Regions from separate parts of the Amycolatopsis sp. FU40 genome, predicted to be linked through region 3. Evidence: riboswitches for the same ligand, from Rfam matches in the RefSeq annotation. Region 3 holds a riboswitch; each other region holds the start of a gene.
The links. Region 3 has a riboswitch for S-adenosylmethionine ahead of thrC (threonine synthase). Riboswitches for the same ligand answer to the same signal wherever they lie in the genome.
Positions count from the first base shown of each region.

Region 1 (4,742 bases), 1.9 Mb from region 3:
GCCCGCAGGTCGCCGACGGCCAGGTGCAGGTTGACCTTGGCCGGGACCCGGACGGTGACTGGTGGTGGAACGACGGCGAGCACCCGTCCAGCCTACGTGGCTGTCGCTGACCAGGTGCCGTCAGGAGAAAACGTTGGCACGGAAGTTCCCCCAGTCGTCGCTCCGGAGTGGCCAGCCGGACTAATTTGGAACTACTTTGTAACTATGCGCACGCCGGAGGTCAACCTGTCCGAGCTGTCCCTGCACCCGCGCCGGGTCACCGACCAGCTCGAAGGTTCGCCGACCCGGTCGGTCCGGATTCGCCGACGGGAGAAGGACAAACCCGATCTGGTGCTCGTCACCGCCGAGCGCGCCGAGCAGGCGGCGGCCGGGTTTTCGGCGGCCGTCGCGATCCTCGTGGAACTGCTGCGCCGCAGTGCCGAGACGGTCGCGCTCGCCGCCGAGGCGCTGCCCGCCGCGTTCCCGTGGGCGCGGTACCTGTCGGCGGAAGAGGTGCGGACGTTCGTCGGCGAACTGGCCGAAACCCTGGAGCGAACCGAATCCCTCGGCAACCCGGCGCCGTTCGCCGCCCTCGTGGCGAAGTGGAAGCAGGCCGCCGAGGCGCACGCGGATCCGGAGCTGGCGGAGATCGTGCGCCGGAACGACCACAATGGACAGACTTCAGGACGCGTGTCCTAGAACCTTGACCGCATGTCCTGATCTCTCGGGCGATGCGTCCCGCAGATGCGGCGAGGGCCGCCCCAATCGAATGGGACGGCCCTCGGAAAACAGCTCGGTAAAAGGGAAATCAGGCGGCGACGACGCTCTGCGGACCGCGCGCCGGCTGGCTCACGTGCGCGCCCCGGTCGGAGATCCAGGACAGCGCGGCATCGGCCCGCTCGCCGCGGACGCCGAGGCGGAACCGGGCGATCGGGGTGTCCCCGATGCGGGTGAGGCCGCCGCCGATGGTGGCGAGCTCCACGTCGAACCGGCTGGCCGCCTCGGGCAGCAGGGCGCCAACCGAAGCGAAGCCGATCAGGACGACGTCGACCGCGCGGTCGTACTTCGCGGACTGGGCGCGCGAGGTCTCGACCGACGGCAGCACCGCCTGCGCGGTCCAGCTGTCCGGCGTCGAGATCAGGTCGAGCACCGTGCCGCGCTCGACGATCGCGCCGTTGTCGAGCACCGCGACGTCGTCGCAGACCCGGCGGACGACGTCCGCGTCCGGCGTGGTGACGACGATCGTCACGCCCAGCTCGGCCCGCGCCCGGTCGAGCACGGCGAGCACCGCGCCCGCGTCCTCGGCCGCGATCCCGGCGGTCGGGTCGTCAGCGAGAAGCACGGCCGGTCCGGCGGCGAGCGCCTTGGCGACCGCGACCCGGCGGAGCTGGCCTTCGGTGAGTTCTTCGGGCTTCTGCGCGGCGCGGGCGGTGAGGCCGACCAGGTCGAGCAGCGAGCCGACCCGGCTGCGCCGCTGCGGGCCGTCGACGCCGAGTTGCTCCAGCGGGCTGGCGATATTGCCCGCGATGGTGCGTTCGGCGATCAGCTCCGGCTTGGTCCCGACGACGCCCAGCTGGCGGCGGATCTCCCGCAGCCGCTTGCCGTCGAGCGTCGCGGTGTTGAGGCCGTCGAGCCGCACGACGCCGCGGTCGGGGCGCTCCTGCAGCGCGATGCAGCGGGCGAGGGTCGACTTGCCGGAACCGGAGGGACCCACAACCCCGAACAGCGAACCGGCTTGCACGTCAACGCTCACGTCGCGCAGCGCGGCGACACGATTTCCGTGGAAGGGAAAGGACTTGGACACGTTTTCGACAGTGATCACGAAAGGGCTCCAGGCAAACGAGGCGCAGCGCCGATTCCGGGCGCGCCAGGCGTCATCGAATTACCGTCCACTGTGGACGGCGCAAGAAACTGCGGAAAAAACGATCAGGCGATGACCATGGAGCGTTGACACGCACATACCGAGCGGCGACCTTCGTCGACTACGCGCCGGCGGGTCAGCAGGAGCGGGCGGGTGACCCTCTTCATCGAAAACAGCCTCCATCGGTCCTGGCGGTAGCACCTGCCCTGCGGAGGGTGGTTGCTGCGACTTCGGCGAGCCAGGTCTCTCAGTCGCTCGGGATGGACGCTTTCGAGTAAAGCCGATCCCATTGGCTGAACGCAAGCGCGTTGGTGCAGATCACACGTCTGGTGGTGCCCGCATGCCGGAACACCGCGTCCAAGAACCGGAAACCCGGAACCTCGGTCGCCGAACAGTGCCTCGACCTGCGAAACACCCGCGGCGGACCTCGGCGGCGAACTAGTTCGTTCCACTGTGGACGATCAAGGATCTTTGTGGAACAAGAGTTTTCTCGTTGTCAAGTGGCGGCGGTTCGCGAGCCTCGACGCTCGGCTCACGGAGGCCTCGACCGGGTCGAGATAGGTCAGCGGAGCGAAGCACCTCGGGTCGGCACCGCTGAACAATCCGGAGCGCGGAGCAGCCGGACTCCCCCGAATGCCGAGCTGCTCGTCACAGGTGGAGGGCGGTTTCGGCCGTAGCCGCGTGATCACTAAGAGTATCTGAATGGCGGTGGGTGACTCACAATCAGCGACGACACAAGATCATCGGACAACGCAGCGAAACCAGGGAATACCCGCCGCCCCGCCGGAGTTGCACGGCACAAGCGAGCGCCGCGAGAGGGGGTCAGCTTCCGGCAGCCGCGATCCGCGCGAACGCGTGCACGTCCAACTGCTCCCCGCGCGTCTTCGGGTCGATCCCCGCCTCCGCGAGCAGTTCGCCGGCCCGCTCGGCAGAACCGGCCCACCCGGCCAGCGCGGCCCGCAAAGTCTTGCGTCGCTGCGAGAACGCCGCGTCGACCACCGCGAACAGCCGTGCGCGATCCACGCCGGAAACCGGGTCGGTCCGGCTGAACGAGACCAGCGCGGAATCGACGTTCGGCACCGGCCAGAACACCGCGCGCGGCACCGCGGCGACCTTCCGCGCCGGGCCGTACCAAGCGAGCTTCACACTCGGCACTCCGTAGGTGCGGCTTCCCGGACCCGCTGCCATCCGGTCAGCGACCTCGGTCTGGACCATTACCAGCCCGCTGCGCAGCGACGGCAGCTCGGCCAGCAGGTGCAGCACCACCGGTACCGCGACGTTGTACGGCAGGTTCGCGACGATCGACACCGGCTCAGCCGGGAGATCAGCGGCCCGCACCCGCAACGCGTCCGCGCCGACGACGGTCAGCCGCTCCGCTGCCTCAGGCGCGCGCTCGGCCACTGTGCGCGGCAGGCGGGCGGCCAGCACCGGATCGATCTCCACCGCGACGACCTGAGCGCCCGCGGCGAGCAGGCCCAGCGTCAGCGAGCCGAGGCCGGGACCGACCTCCAGGACGACATCCCCGGGCTGCACGCCGCCGAGTTCGACGATGCGGCGGACCGTGTTGGGGTCGTGCACGAAGTTCTGCCCGAGCTTCTTCGTGGGCCGGACGTCGAGTTCGTCGGCCAGCCCGCGGATTTCGGCAGGCCCCAGCAGTTCCACCACCGCACGAGCCTACCCAGCGCCGTCAGCGCCCCGGCAACGCGGAGTACGAAAACAGGCGGCCGTGAGCTCGAAGCTCACAGCCGCCTGCCGGGAAAACTCAGGTCACGCCTTCGCGCCGCACACCGGCCAGGCACCGTAGCCGCCACCGCGAGCGGCACGGACCTTCTCGGCCACCGCGATCTGCTGCTCGCGGCTGGCCTGGCTCGGCAGCGCCGCGTACTGGTCGCCGCCGTAGGCGTTCCAGGTCTGCTTGTCGAACTGAAGGCCGCCGTAGTAGCCGTTGCCGGTGTTGATCGACCAGTTGCCGCCCGACTCGCACTGCGCGATGCGGTCCCACGCGGATCCGTCGCCGATCGCCGGCTGCGGCGGCTTCTTGGTGCCGACCTTGATGATCTTGGCCTTGGCCTCGACGAGCACCTTCTCCGAGACCTGCTCGCGCGCGACTTCCTCGCCGTTTTTCTTCGTGACCTTGTAGGTCACCAGCTTCTTGCCCGGCGTGCCCGGGTCCTCGACGCTCTGCTGGCCCTGCAGCTGCGTCGGGTCGTCGACCTTCTGCACCTCGGGGTCGATGGTCTCTTCCTGGTTGACCATCGACACGCCCATGCGGCTGACGTGGACCTCGGCACCGTTCTTCAGGCTGACGTCGAGGCCGCCCTCGATCGCGTCGTCCGGGCCCAGGTTCAGCTTCAGGTCGGAGGCGAGCTCCTTGGTGGTCACCGCGGTGGTGTCCACCTTGCGGGGCGCGTTGGTGCCGTCGAAAAGCGTGATGTGCTTGAGGGTCTTGACCTGGACGGTCGAACCCTCCAGCGGCAGTTCGCCGGACGACGGCATCGACGTCCACGCGCCCTGGGAAAGCATGCTGCCCATGCCGAGCTGGCCCATGGCCTCGCCGAGCGTGGTCGCGCGGACCCACGAGGGCCGGGACACGCCGTCCACGACGAGGTTCAGCTGACGGCCGCGCTCAAGCTTGATGACGCCGCCGTCGCCGACCGCCGCCTGCGGCGAGGGCGAAAGCGCGTCGTGCTCGCCGACCGACAGGCCCGCGTCCTCGAGCACCTCGCCGACGGTGCCGCCGTAGCTGTGCACGGTCTGCTGGTGGCCGTCGACGTCGACGGTGATGCTCTTGTTCATCGCGAGCGCCGCCGCGCCGCCACCGCCGACGGTGACCAGCAGCGAAAGCACGGCACCCTTGAGGAAGCGGCGCTTCCAGGTCTTGGTCGCCTCGCGCAGCCCTTCC
Region 1 covers NZ_CP091381.1:6,538,891-6,543,632, forward strand. The annotation lists gene L3Q65_RS30560 (4-(cytidine 5'-diphospho)-2-C-methyl-D-erythritol kinase) at 1-83, opposite strand, end outside; gene L3Q65_RS30565 (hypothetical protein) at 205-678, shown strand; gene L3Q65_RS30570 (methionine ABC transporter ATP-binding protein) at 788-1,801, opposite strand; SAM riboswitch class I at 2,017-2,107, opposite strand; gene rsmA (16S rRNA (adenine(1518)-N(6)/adenine(1519)-N(6))-dimethyltransferase RsmA) at 2,663-3,505, opposite strand; gene L3Q65_RS30580 (transglycosylase family protein) at 3,608-4,742, opposite strand, start outside.
Region 1: it holds a riboswitch for S-adenosylmethionine, as region 3 does, so the genes downstream of both, L3Q65_RS30570 (methionine ABC transporter ATP-binding protein) here and thrC (threonine synthase) in region 3, are expected to answer to the same signal.

Region 2 (4,742 bases), 430 kb from region 3:
CGACGTGTCGGACGGGCTCGCGCTCACCGACGCCGGACGCGACGTCCTGGCCGGTCTCGGCGTCACCGTGCCGGATCGGCCGCGGCGGCCGCTGCTGCGCGACTGTCTGGATTGGACAGAGCGGCGGGAGCACCTCGCCGGCGCGGTTCCGGCGGCGGTGCTGGAGCGGGCGGTCGAGGCGGGCTGGCTGACGCGGGACCAGCAGCGCGCGGTCCGCGTCCTGCCGGGCGCGAGGGGCCCGTTCGCCGCGCTGGGTGTCGATCTCGCGACGGTGAGTGCCGCCGAGGCGTCGTAACACACCTGCGAGGTCCCCCGGACCGGTGGTGCGCGCTCGGGAACCGGACACTGCCTCACTATTCTGGACGCCTGCGGGCGACGGGAGGGAGGCGGGCGAGTGGACGAGCTTCCCATGGTGCTGGGCGTCGGAGCGCTGGTTCTGGTCGTCTCGGTCGTCGCGGTGCGCGTGTCCATCCGGCTCGGATTCCCGTCGCTGCTGCTGTATCTCGGGATCGGCGTCGTGCTCGGCGAGGCCGGGTTCGGCATCCGCTTCGACAATCCGGCGCTCACCCAGTCCCTCGGGCTCGCCGCGCTCGTCCTGATCCTCACCGAGGGCGGGCTCACCACGCGCTGGTCCGCGGTGAAACCCTCGCTGGGGCCCGGAATCCTGCTGTCCACAGTGGCCGTGGTGATCAGCATCGCGGTCACCGGCGCGGCATTGCACTGGCTGCTCGGCCTCGACTGGCGGCTTTCCCTGCTGTGGGGCGCGGTCCTCGCGTCCACCGACGCCGCGGCGGTGTTCTCCGTGCTGCGCACGGCCGGGGTCGGCAAACGGGTCGTCGGCGCGCTGGAGCTGGAATCCGGCATCAACGACGCGCCCGCCTACATCGCGGTCGTAGTGCTCGCGTCCGGCGAGGCGGTCGACTGGTCGCTGCCGCTGCTGGTGGTCTACGAACTGCTCACCGGCCTCGCGCTCGGCCTCGCGTTCGGCTGGCTGGGCGCGCAGGCGCTGCGCCGGGCCGCGCTCCCGGCGACCGGCCTGTACCCGCTCGCCACGGTCGCGGTGTGCGTGCTCGCGTACTCCTCGGGCCAGCTGGCGCACGCGTCCGGCCTGCTCGCCACGTACGTCGCCGGTCTGGTGCTGGGGAATTCCAAGCTGCCGCACCGGTCGGACACCCTGTCGTTCGCCGAAGGGCTCGGCTGGCTCGCGCAGATCGGGCTCTTCGTGCTGCTCGGCCTCTTCGCGTCGCCGACCCGGCTGCTCGAAGCGCTCGTCCCGGGCCTCGTCGCGGGCGCGGTGGTGCTGCTGCTCGCCCGGCCGCTCTCGGTGGTCCTGTCGCTGCTGCCGTTCCGCTTGCCGTGGCGGGAGCAGACGTTCCTGTCCTGGGCGGGCCTGCGCGGTGCGGTGCCGATCGTGCTCGCGATGATCCCGCTGTCGGAAGGCGTGCCCGGCGCGCAACGGCTGGTGGACGCGGTTTTCGTGCTCGTCATCGTGCTCACCGTGCTGCAGGGCGCGACGCTCAGCCCGCTCGCGCGGATCCTCGGGCTGGCGAAGGCGACGCAGGCGCACGAGATCGAGGTCGACGCCGCGCCGCTCGACGAACTCGGCGCGGAACTGCTGCAGGTGCGCATCCAGAAGGGGTCGAAGCTGCACGGCGTGTACCTGTCCGAGCTGCGGCTGCCCGCCGGGGCGACGGTCAGCCTCGTGGTCCGCGGCGGGACGGGCTTCACCCCGCAGAAAACGAGCCGATTGCAGGTCGAGGACCAGCTTCTGGTGGTCACGACCGCCGCCGACCGCGACGCGACCGAACGGCGCATCCGGGCCGTCGACCGGGCCGGCCGCCTCGCCCGCTGGCACGGGGAATCCGGGGCCTGATCCTTCTGTCCTTTGTGGACACTACTTGTGACTGCCGTCTCAGATCACGGGACGGGTCTGGTTTCCCGCGCGAGTTTTCCGCTATCGTCGGGTTCAGGTCATGAGTGCCAGCGCGAAGCCCCGGCTTGCTGGCCGGCAACCCTCCTACCGCGGTGGGGTGCCCCGGGTGAGGACCAGGCCGGTCGCGCAGTGCGGCGGGCAAGCGCGGGCCCCTCGCCGGGGGTCCCCCGGAACGCCGAGGAGGCGCCGTCATGACTCTCGCACTCGACCGGTCCACGGAAACTGTTGTCGCTGCTGTTCCCGCTGTCGCTGGTGCGACGCTGCGGGTCCCGCTGGTGACCGGCGGCGACATCGGCTACGCCAACCTCGACCACGCGGCGAGCGCGCCGTGTCTGGACGCGGTGCGCACGGCGGTCGACGAGTTCCTTCCCTGGTATGCCAGCGTGCATCGCGGCGCGGGCTTCGCTTCGCAGGTCTCGACGCGGCTGTACGAACGGACCCGGGACGTGTTGCGCCGGTTCGTGGACGCGCGCACCGGCGACTCGGTGATCTTCACGCGCAACACCACTGACGCGTTCAACCTGCTGGCGAAGGCGTTGCCGCGCAAGACTTCCGTGGTCGTGTTCGACAGTGAGCACCACGCGGCGCTGCTGCCGTGGCGGGGTCCGAACGTCCGGCGCGTGCAGTTGCCGCGGACCCGGCTCGCCGCGGTGTCCGTTGTGGACGAAGCGCTGGCGGAATGCCCGCAGGGGCCGCGATTGGTGGTCGTCGCTGGTGCCTCCAATGTGACTGGCGAACTGCTGCCGGTCGCCGAGATCGCCGCGGTGGCCCGGAAACACGGCGCCCGGGTGGCCCTGGATGCCGCGCAGCTCGCTCCGCATCGGCGGATTTCGTTGCGGGAGCTGGATGTCGACTACGTCGCGCTGTCCGGGCACAAGCTCTACGCCCCGTTCGGGGCTGGCGCGCTGATCGGCCGCAGCGACTGGCTGCGTGCCGCGGAGCCGTACCTGGCCGGTGGCGGTGCTACGAAGCTGGTGACCGAGGAAGCCGTGGTGTGGAACAGCGGCGAGGAGCGGCACGAGGCCGGGTCGCCGAATACCGTTGGCGTGTATGCGCTTGGGGTGGCGTGCGAGCAGCTGGCGGCTCAGTGGGATGCCGTGGGTTCGCACGAGGCTGCGTTGCTGGAGCGGCTCCGCAAGGGGCTCGAGGGCTTGCCCGGATTTGCCGAGCTGCGGTTCTTTGACGCGCCGGTGGACCGGGTCGGCACGGTGAGCTTCGTGGTCGACGGCTTCGAGCCGGGCTGGCTGGCCGCGGTGCTGTCGGCTGAGTACGGGATCGGCGTGCGGGACGGGGCGTTTTGCGCGCACGTGGCCGCCCGGCGGTTGATCCGTGAAGCCGGGAGCGAGGGCCAGCAGGCGGTTCGGGTGAGCCTCGGGCTGGGGAGCACCGAAGAGCACGTGGACCGGTTGGTGCTCGCGCTGCGGCAGATCGTGGCCCGGGGAGCCCGGTGGGAGTACGCGAAGGTGGACGGGCGGTGGGCGCCGGTCGGGGACACGCGGGAGCTGCCGCCGTTCTGCGCCTGACGGCGCGGGGGTGCTGGGCCTGGCGCGGCAGGAAACTTGACCACAACGCGGGATCGGCTTAAGGGCGATCCCGCCGCGGCGGCGGAGCCGACGCCATTAAACACAGTGCGGAAGATGATCGCGTGCAGGTCGTTCAGCAGGCCGCGTTCGCTGAGCTGGCCGTTGAGCAACAGCCGGGCCAGATGGGTGAACGCGGCGTCAGCCGCGTCGGCCACCGCGGGAATGGGAGTGCGGCAGTCGGCCAAGGCCGCCTCCTGCACGTCGTGGATCTCCCGCGGTTCGGTGCGGGACAGGCCCGCCAGACGGCGCAGGTGCTCGCCGTCCTCGCCGTCGGCCAGCCAGTGGGCTGCCCAGAGCGGGAGGTCGTCGGTGGGAGAGAGGTCGAGGGCGATCCAGGCCGCGGCCGCGGCGGGGCTGGGGATGTCGGCGGGCACGGAGCCGATGATGGCGGGCGAGGGGCGTGCGGGGCGACTGAATTCGGCCGCTGTGACCTGCTCGGGCGCGGTTGTGGACAATGGGGGTGTGAGCACCGATCCTTCGCCGTCCGAATCCGAGGTCGAGCCGTCTGCGGAACCGCCTGAGCGGGAGGCTGCCGAGGACGCCGTGCCGCTGCCCAAGCGGCGCGTCTGGGTGGTGTTCGCGGTCGCGGCGCTGCTGTGGGCGATCGACCTGATCACGAAGAACCTCGTCGTCGCCAACCTCGAGGGCAAGGAGCCGAAGCCGATCCTCGGCGGGCTGATCTACTTGCAGGTCATCCGCAACCCGGGAGCCGCGTTCTCGATGGCGACCGGCATGACGTGGGTGCTCGCGCTGGTCGCGATCGGCGTCGTGATCGCGATCGTGTGGATCTCGCGCAGGCTGCGCTCGGTCGGCTGGGCGATCGGCCTCGGGCTCGTGCTCGCCGGCGCGCTCGGCAACCTGACCGACCGGTTCTTCCGCGAGCCGGGACCGCTGCGCGGCCACGTCGTCGACTTCATCTCCGCGTTCGCGCCCAACGGCCAGGGCTTCGCGATCTTCAACATCGCCGACTCCGCGATCTGCGTCGGCGGCGCGCTGATCGTGCTGCTGTCCCTGCTCGGCAAGGACTACGACGGCACCTCCACCCGCGGCAAGAAGAAGGAATCCGAGTGAGCGCGCGCATGCTGCCCGTCCCCGACGGGCTCGACGGGATGCGCGTCGACGCCGGCCTCGCCAAACTGCTCGGCCTGTCCCGCACCGCGGTCGCGGACCTCGCCGCGGCGGGCGACGTGCTCCTCGACGGCCGTCCGGCGGGCAAATCGGACCGG
Region 2 covers NZ_CP091381.1:4,176,009-4,180,750, reverse strand. The annotation lists gene L3Q65_RS20025 (helix-turn-helix transcriptional regulator) at 1-295, shown strand, start outside; gene L3Q65_RS20020 (potassium/proton antiporter) at 395-1,873, shown strand; SAM riboswitch class IV at 1,970-2,084, shown strand; gene L3Q65_RS20015 (aminotransferase class V-fold PLP-dependent enzyme) at 2,125-3,456, shown strand; gene lspA (signal peptidase II) at 3,979-4,587, shown strand; gene L3Q65_RS20005 (RluA family pseudouridine synthase) at 4,584-4,742, shown strand, end outside.
Region 2: it holds a riboswitch for S-adenosylmethionine, as region 3 does, so the genes downstream of both, L3Q65_RS20015 (aminotransferase class V-fold PLP-dependent enzyme) here and thrC (threonine synthase) in region 3, are expected to answer to the same signal.

Region 3 (4,742 bases):
CAGCACCCGGCTGCTCAGTACGTCCATGGCTCCTGCCTACCCGAGCGGCTCAGGCGACCGCAATCGCAGCGATCCCGGCCAGCACCACCAGCGATCCGGCGAGGCGGCGGACCGCGTTGCGCTCGCGGAGCACGAGCCAGGCCGCGACCCCGCCGAAGACGATCGACAACTCGCGCGCCGGCGCGACGAGGCTGACCGGCGCGATCCGCAGGGCGTACAGGACGAGCAGGTATCCGGCGGGCGAAGCGAGCCCGACGATCAGCACCTCGCGCCGGTGGTCCCGCCACAGCCGCTTGACCTCGGACCGGCCGCGGGCGGCGGACGGCGCGAGCAGGATGCTCTGGCCGATCGCGCCGCCGCCGAAGTAGACGAGCGGAGGCACGCCGAGCGACGTGACCGAGTGCGCGTCCCAGAGCGTGTAAGCCGCGATGACCGTTCCGGTGGCGACGCCGTAAAACACTCCGGCACGGCGAGCGTTCGCGTCGCCGCTGCTGCCGCCGACGCTGATCACCAGCACTCCCGCGACGACGAGGAAGGCACCGACCAGCCCGAGCACGCCGGGCCGTTCGCCGAGGACCGTGACAGCCACGAGCACCGACACCAGCGGCCCGGTGCCGCGGGCCAGCGGGTAGACGATCGACAGGTCGCCGACCTCGTAGCCGCGCTGCAGCACGATCCCGTACACCACGTGCAGCACCGCGGTGCCCAGCGCGGCGAACAGCCACGTCCATTGTGGACGCTCCGGTTCGACTGCCAGCGCGACCGCGATCGCCGGGAGCATCGCTGCGGCAGAAACCGTGTAGTAGAGCCAGACGAATCGCGGACCGCCGCCGGAAACCCGTTTGGCGGCGAGGTTCCACGCGGCGTGCACGACGGCGGCGACGAGGACCATGGCGAGGGCAGAGGTGTTCATCTGCGACCCTTTCAGGTTTTCAGCGCACGCTGAAGACCGGGTCCTCCAGGCTTTTGTCCCGTCAGATGAACGGCAGGGCTCGGTGTCCCGCCGAAGGTGCCGCTCGGACCAGGCCCGCCCGCCCTCGTTGTCTTTCGCGACCCGCTCCGCGGGACCACGGGCAGGCGACGGAACCCTAGGCACTACCGAGATCCACCGTAACCGAGCCGCGGACGGAACGCCGAACGGTTGCCGGCTCCGGGGCCGTCTCCAGCGCCGCGAGCAGGGCTGTTAAGATTTTCGACTGTTGCCGTGCGGCATTCCGTCAGGGAGGAAACCCGGCAGTCCCTCGGGACTGATCCGGAGCCACACGAAACGCGGCAGCGACCTTCACCGAGTGAAAGAGGAACGCCTCCATGGCCAACATCAAGTCGCAGGTCAAGCGCATCACGACGAACGAGAAGGCGCGGCAGCGCAACCTGGCGATCCGGTCCTCGGTGAAGACCGCGATCCGCAAGTTCCGCGAGGCCGCCGACGCCGGTGACAAGGACAAGGCCCTCGAACTGCAGCGCGACGCCGCTCGCAAGCTCGACAAGGCCGTCACCAAGGGCGTCATCCACGCCAACCAGGCCGCGAACAAGAAGTCGGCTCTCGCGAAGCGCGCGAACCAGCTCTGAGCGCAGTCTTTCCGGAAGGCCCGGCGGCTTTGGCTGCCGGGCCTTTTCCGTGTGCTGAGCAGGGGACGGCTCCGGCTCCGGCTCCGGCTCCGGCTCCGGCTCCGGCTCCGGCTCCGGCTCCGGCTCCGGAGGAACGGTCGCGGCGGCAGGCGCCTTGAAACTCAGCGGTCTCCCTTGGCCGCGACCACGTCGAGGACCGCGCGCTGCAGCGCGTAGTTCGCATCGGCCGCCGCGCCCTTGACCTCGGCGTTCAGCCGCGCCACGACGCGCATCGCGGTCGCCAGGCCGTCCTGGCCCCAGCCGCGGGACTGCCCTTGCGCCTTGCGGATCTTCCACGGCGGCATGCCCAGTTCGCCCGCCATCTGGTTCGGGTTGCCGCGCCCGGCCGCGGACACGCGAGCGATCGTGCGGACCGCGTCGGCCAGCGCGTCGGCCACCAGGACGTGCGGGACGCCCAGCTGCATCGCCCACTGCAGCGACTCCATCGCGGCTGCCCGGTCGCCCGCGACGGCCTTCTCAGCCACCGCGAAGCCGGTCACGTCGGCGCGTCCGGTGTGGTAGCGGCGGACCGCCTGCTCGTCGACGACTCCCCCGGTGTCGGCGACCAGCTGCGTCGCCGCCGAGGACAGCTCGCGCAGGTCCGAACCGACCGAGTCGAGCAGCGCCATCAGCCCCGCGGCGTCGATCTTGCCGCCCGCTCGGCGCACCTCGTTGCGGACGAACGCCTCGCGCTCGGCCGGCTTGGTGAGCTTGGGGCATTCGGTGATTTCCGCGCCCGCTTTTTTCAGCGCGCCCGGCAGTGCCTTGGCAGCCTTGCTCCGCCCGCCGCCGCTGTGCACGACCACGAGGACGATGCCGTCGGCGGGTGCCTTCACGTATGCGAGGACCGCGTCGGACAGCTCCTGCGAGATGTCCTGCGCCGACTCCAGCACGATGACGCGCCCCTCGGCGAACAGCGAAGGGCTCACCAGCTCGGCCAGCACGGGCGGTGTGAGATCGGACACCCGCATGCGCGTGAGGTCCGCCGTCGGGTCCGCGGCCTTGGCCGCGTCGAGAGACGCTCGCACAGCCCGTTCGATGAGCAGTTCTTCCTCGCCCGTGACGAGGTGCAGCGGCGCGGGTGCGGTGGTCACCCGGCCATCTTCTCACCCGGCCGCCGGGCCGTCCGCTCCGGTGATGTGGGCCGCCTCCGTGGCACGAGCTGATCGGGATGTCGTACGGTGTAGCCGAGGACGCGCCCACCGGCGCTCCGACAACCGAATACCGCTCATCCAGAGGGGCAGAGGGAACGGCCCGACGAAGCCCCGGCAACCGGCGTACAGCCTGTCATCCCGCGATCGCGGGGTAGCTGACGACCACGGTGCCAATTCCGGCCCGCTTCGGCGGGGCAGATGAGGAAAGGAACCTCGCGATGACTGCAGCCCTCAGCGCCACCTCCGCCAACAAGACGATCGACCTCGGTCCGGCCGTCGAACTGGTGTCGAAGGAAGAAGGGCACCGGCAGCCGCTCGCTCCGGAATTCGTCTCCGTCGAAGACTTCTCGCCGCTCGAGGTCGCCTACGACTTCGGCCGCGTCCGCCGCGAGGACATCGAGGCGGGCCCGCGCAACATCTGGCGTTACAAGAAGCTCCTTCCCGTCCCCTCGACCGTCGAGGAGACTCCGAACACCGAACCCGGCTGTACCAGGCTCGTCCGCGCCGACCGGCTCGCGAAGGAACTCGGCCTCAAGCGCGTGTGGGTCAAGGACGACACCGGCAACCCGACGCACTCGTTCAAGGACCGCGTGGTCGCCGTCGCGCTCGCCGCCGCCCGCGAGTTCGGTTTCGAGGTCCTCGCGTGTCCGTCGACCGGCAACCTGGCCAACGCGACCGCCGCCGCGGCGGCCCGCGCCGGCTGGCGGTCGGTCGTGCTGATCCCGAAGAGCCTCGAACGCGCGAAGATCCTCACCACCGCCGTCTACGACGGCGACCTGATCGCCGTCGACGGCAACTACGACGACGTGAACCGGCTCGCCACCGAACTGGCCGCCGAGCACCCGAAGTGGGCGTTCGTGAACGTCAACGTCCGCCCGTACTACTCCGAGGGCTCGAAGACGCTCGCCTACGAGGTCGCCGAGCAGCTCGGCTGGCGCATCCCCGAGCAGATCGTCGTGCCGATCGCCTCCGGTTCCCAGCTCACCAAGGTGGACAAGGGTTTCCGCGAACTGGGCCAGCTCGGTCTCGTGGACGCCAGCCCGTACAAGGTCTTCGGCGCACAGGCCACCGGCTGCTCGCCGGTCTCCACCGCGTACCGCAACGGCCACGACGTCGTCCAGCCGGTCAAGCCGGACACGATCGCCCGCTCGCTCGCGATCGGCAACCCGGCCGACGGCCCGTACGTGCTCGACGTGGTCAACCGCACCGGCGGCGCGATCGAGGACGTCACCGACGAAGAGGTCGTCGAAGGCATCCGGCTGCTCGCGCGCACCGAAGGCATCTTCACCGAAACCGCGGGCGGCGTCACCGTGGCGACCGCGAAGAAGCTCGTCGAAACCGGCAAGCTCGACCCGGACGCCGAAACCGTCCTCCTCATCACCGGCGACGGCCTCAAGACCCTCGACGCGGTCGAGAACCACATCGGCCCGAAGGCCACCGTGCCGCCGTCCGCCGAAGCCGTCGCCAAGGCGCTCGGCTACTGACGCACCGGCCCGGGGTCCTCCGCACTACCGCGGGGGACCCCGCGGCTCGCCCCGGCGCACAACCGCCGGGCCGCTTCCTTCCGGCAGGACGGCGGTGTCACCGTCCACATCGGTCCGGGTGACCAGCACTCCCATCGTGCCGAGAACGTCCACTGTGGACTTGCTCGGATGGCCGTATCCGTTGCCCGCGCCGACACTGATCAGCGCCGTGCGCGGCCGCACCGCCGCGAGGAACTGCGGCAGCGAATACCGCGAGCCGTGATGCGGCACCTTCAGGACGTCCGCTCGCAGGTCGACGCCCTCGGCGAGCAGATCCGCCTGTGCGGCCAGTTCGACGTCTCCGGTCAGCAAGACCCGGCCAGCCGCTGTTTCGGCGCGCAGGACGACCGAACTGTTGTTGATCATCGTGCCGTCCTGCAACGCCGGTGCACGCGTGGTGGCGTAGCGCGGACCGAGCACCTCCAGCGACAGCCCCGGCCATTCCAGCCGCTGCCCA
Region 3 covers NZ_CP091381.1:4,601,485-4,606,226, forward strand. The annotation lists gene L3Q65_RS21995 (VOC family protein) at 1-27, opposite strand, end outside; gene L3Q65_RS22000 (DMT family transporter) at 50-913, opposite strand; gene rpsT (30S ribosomal protein S20) at 1,309-1,569, shown strand; gene holA (DNA polymerase III subunit delta) at 1,731-2,702, opposite strand; SAM riboswitch class I at 2,834-2,967, shown strand; gene thrC (threonine synthase) at 2,981-4,246, shown strand; gene L3Q65_RS22020 (ComEC/Rec2 family competence protein) at 4,271-4,742, opposite strand, start outside.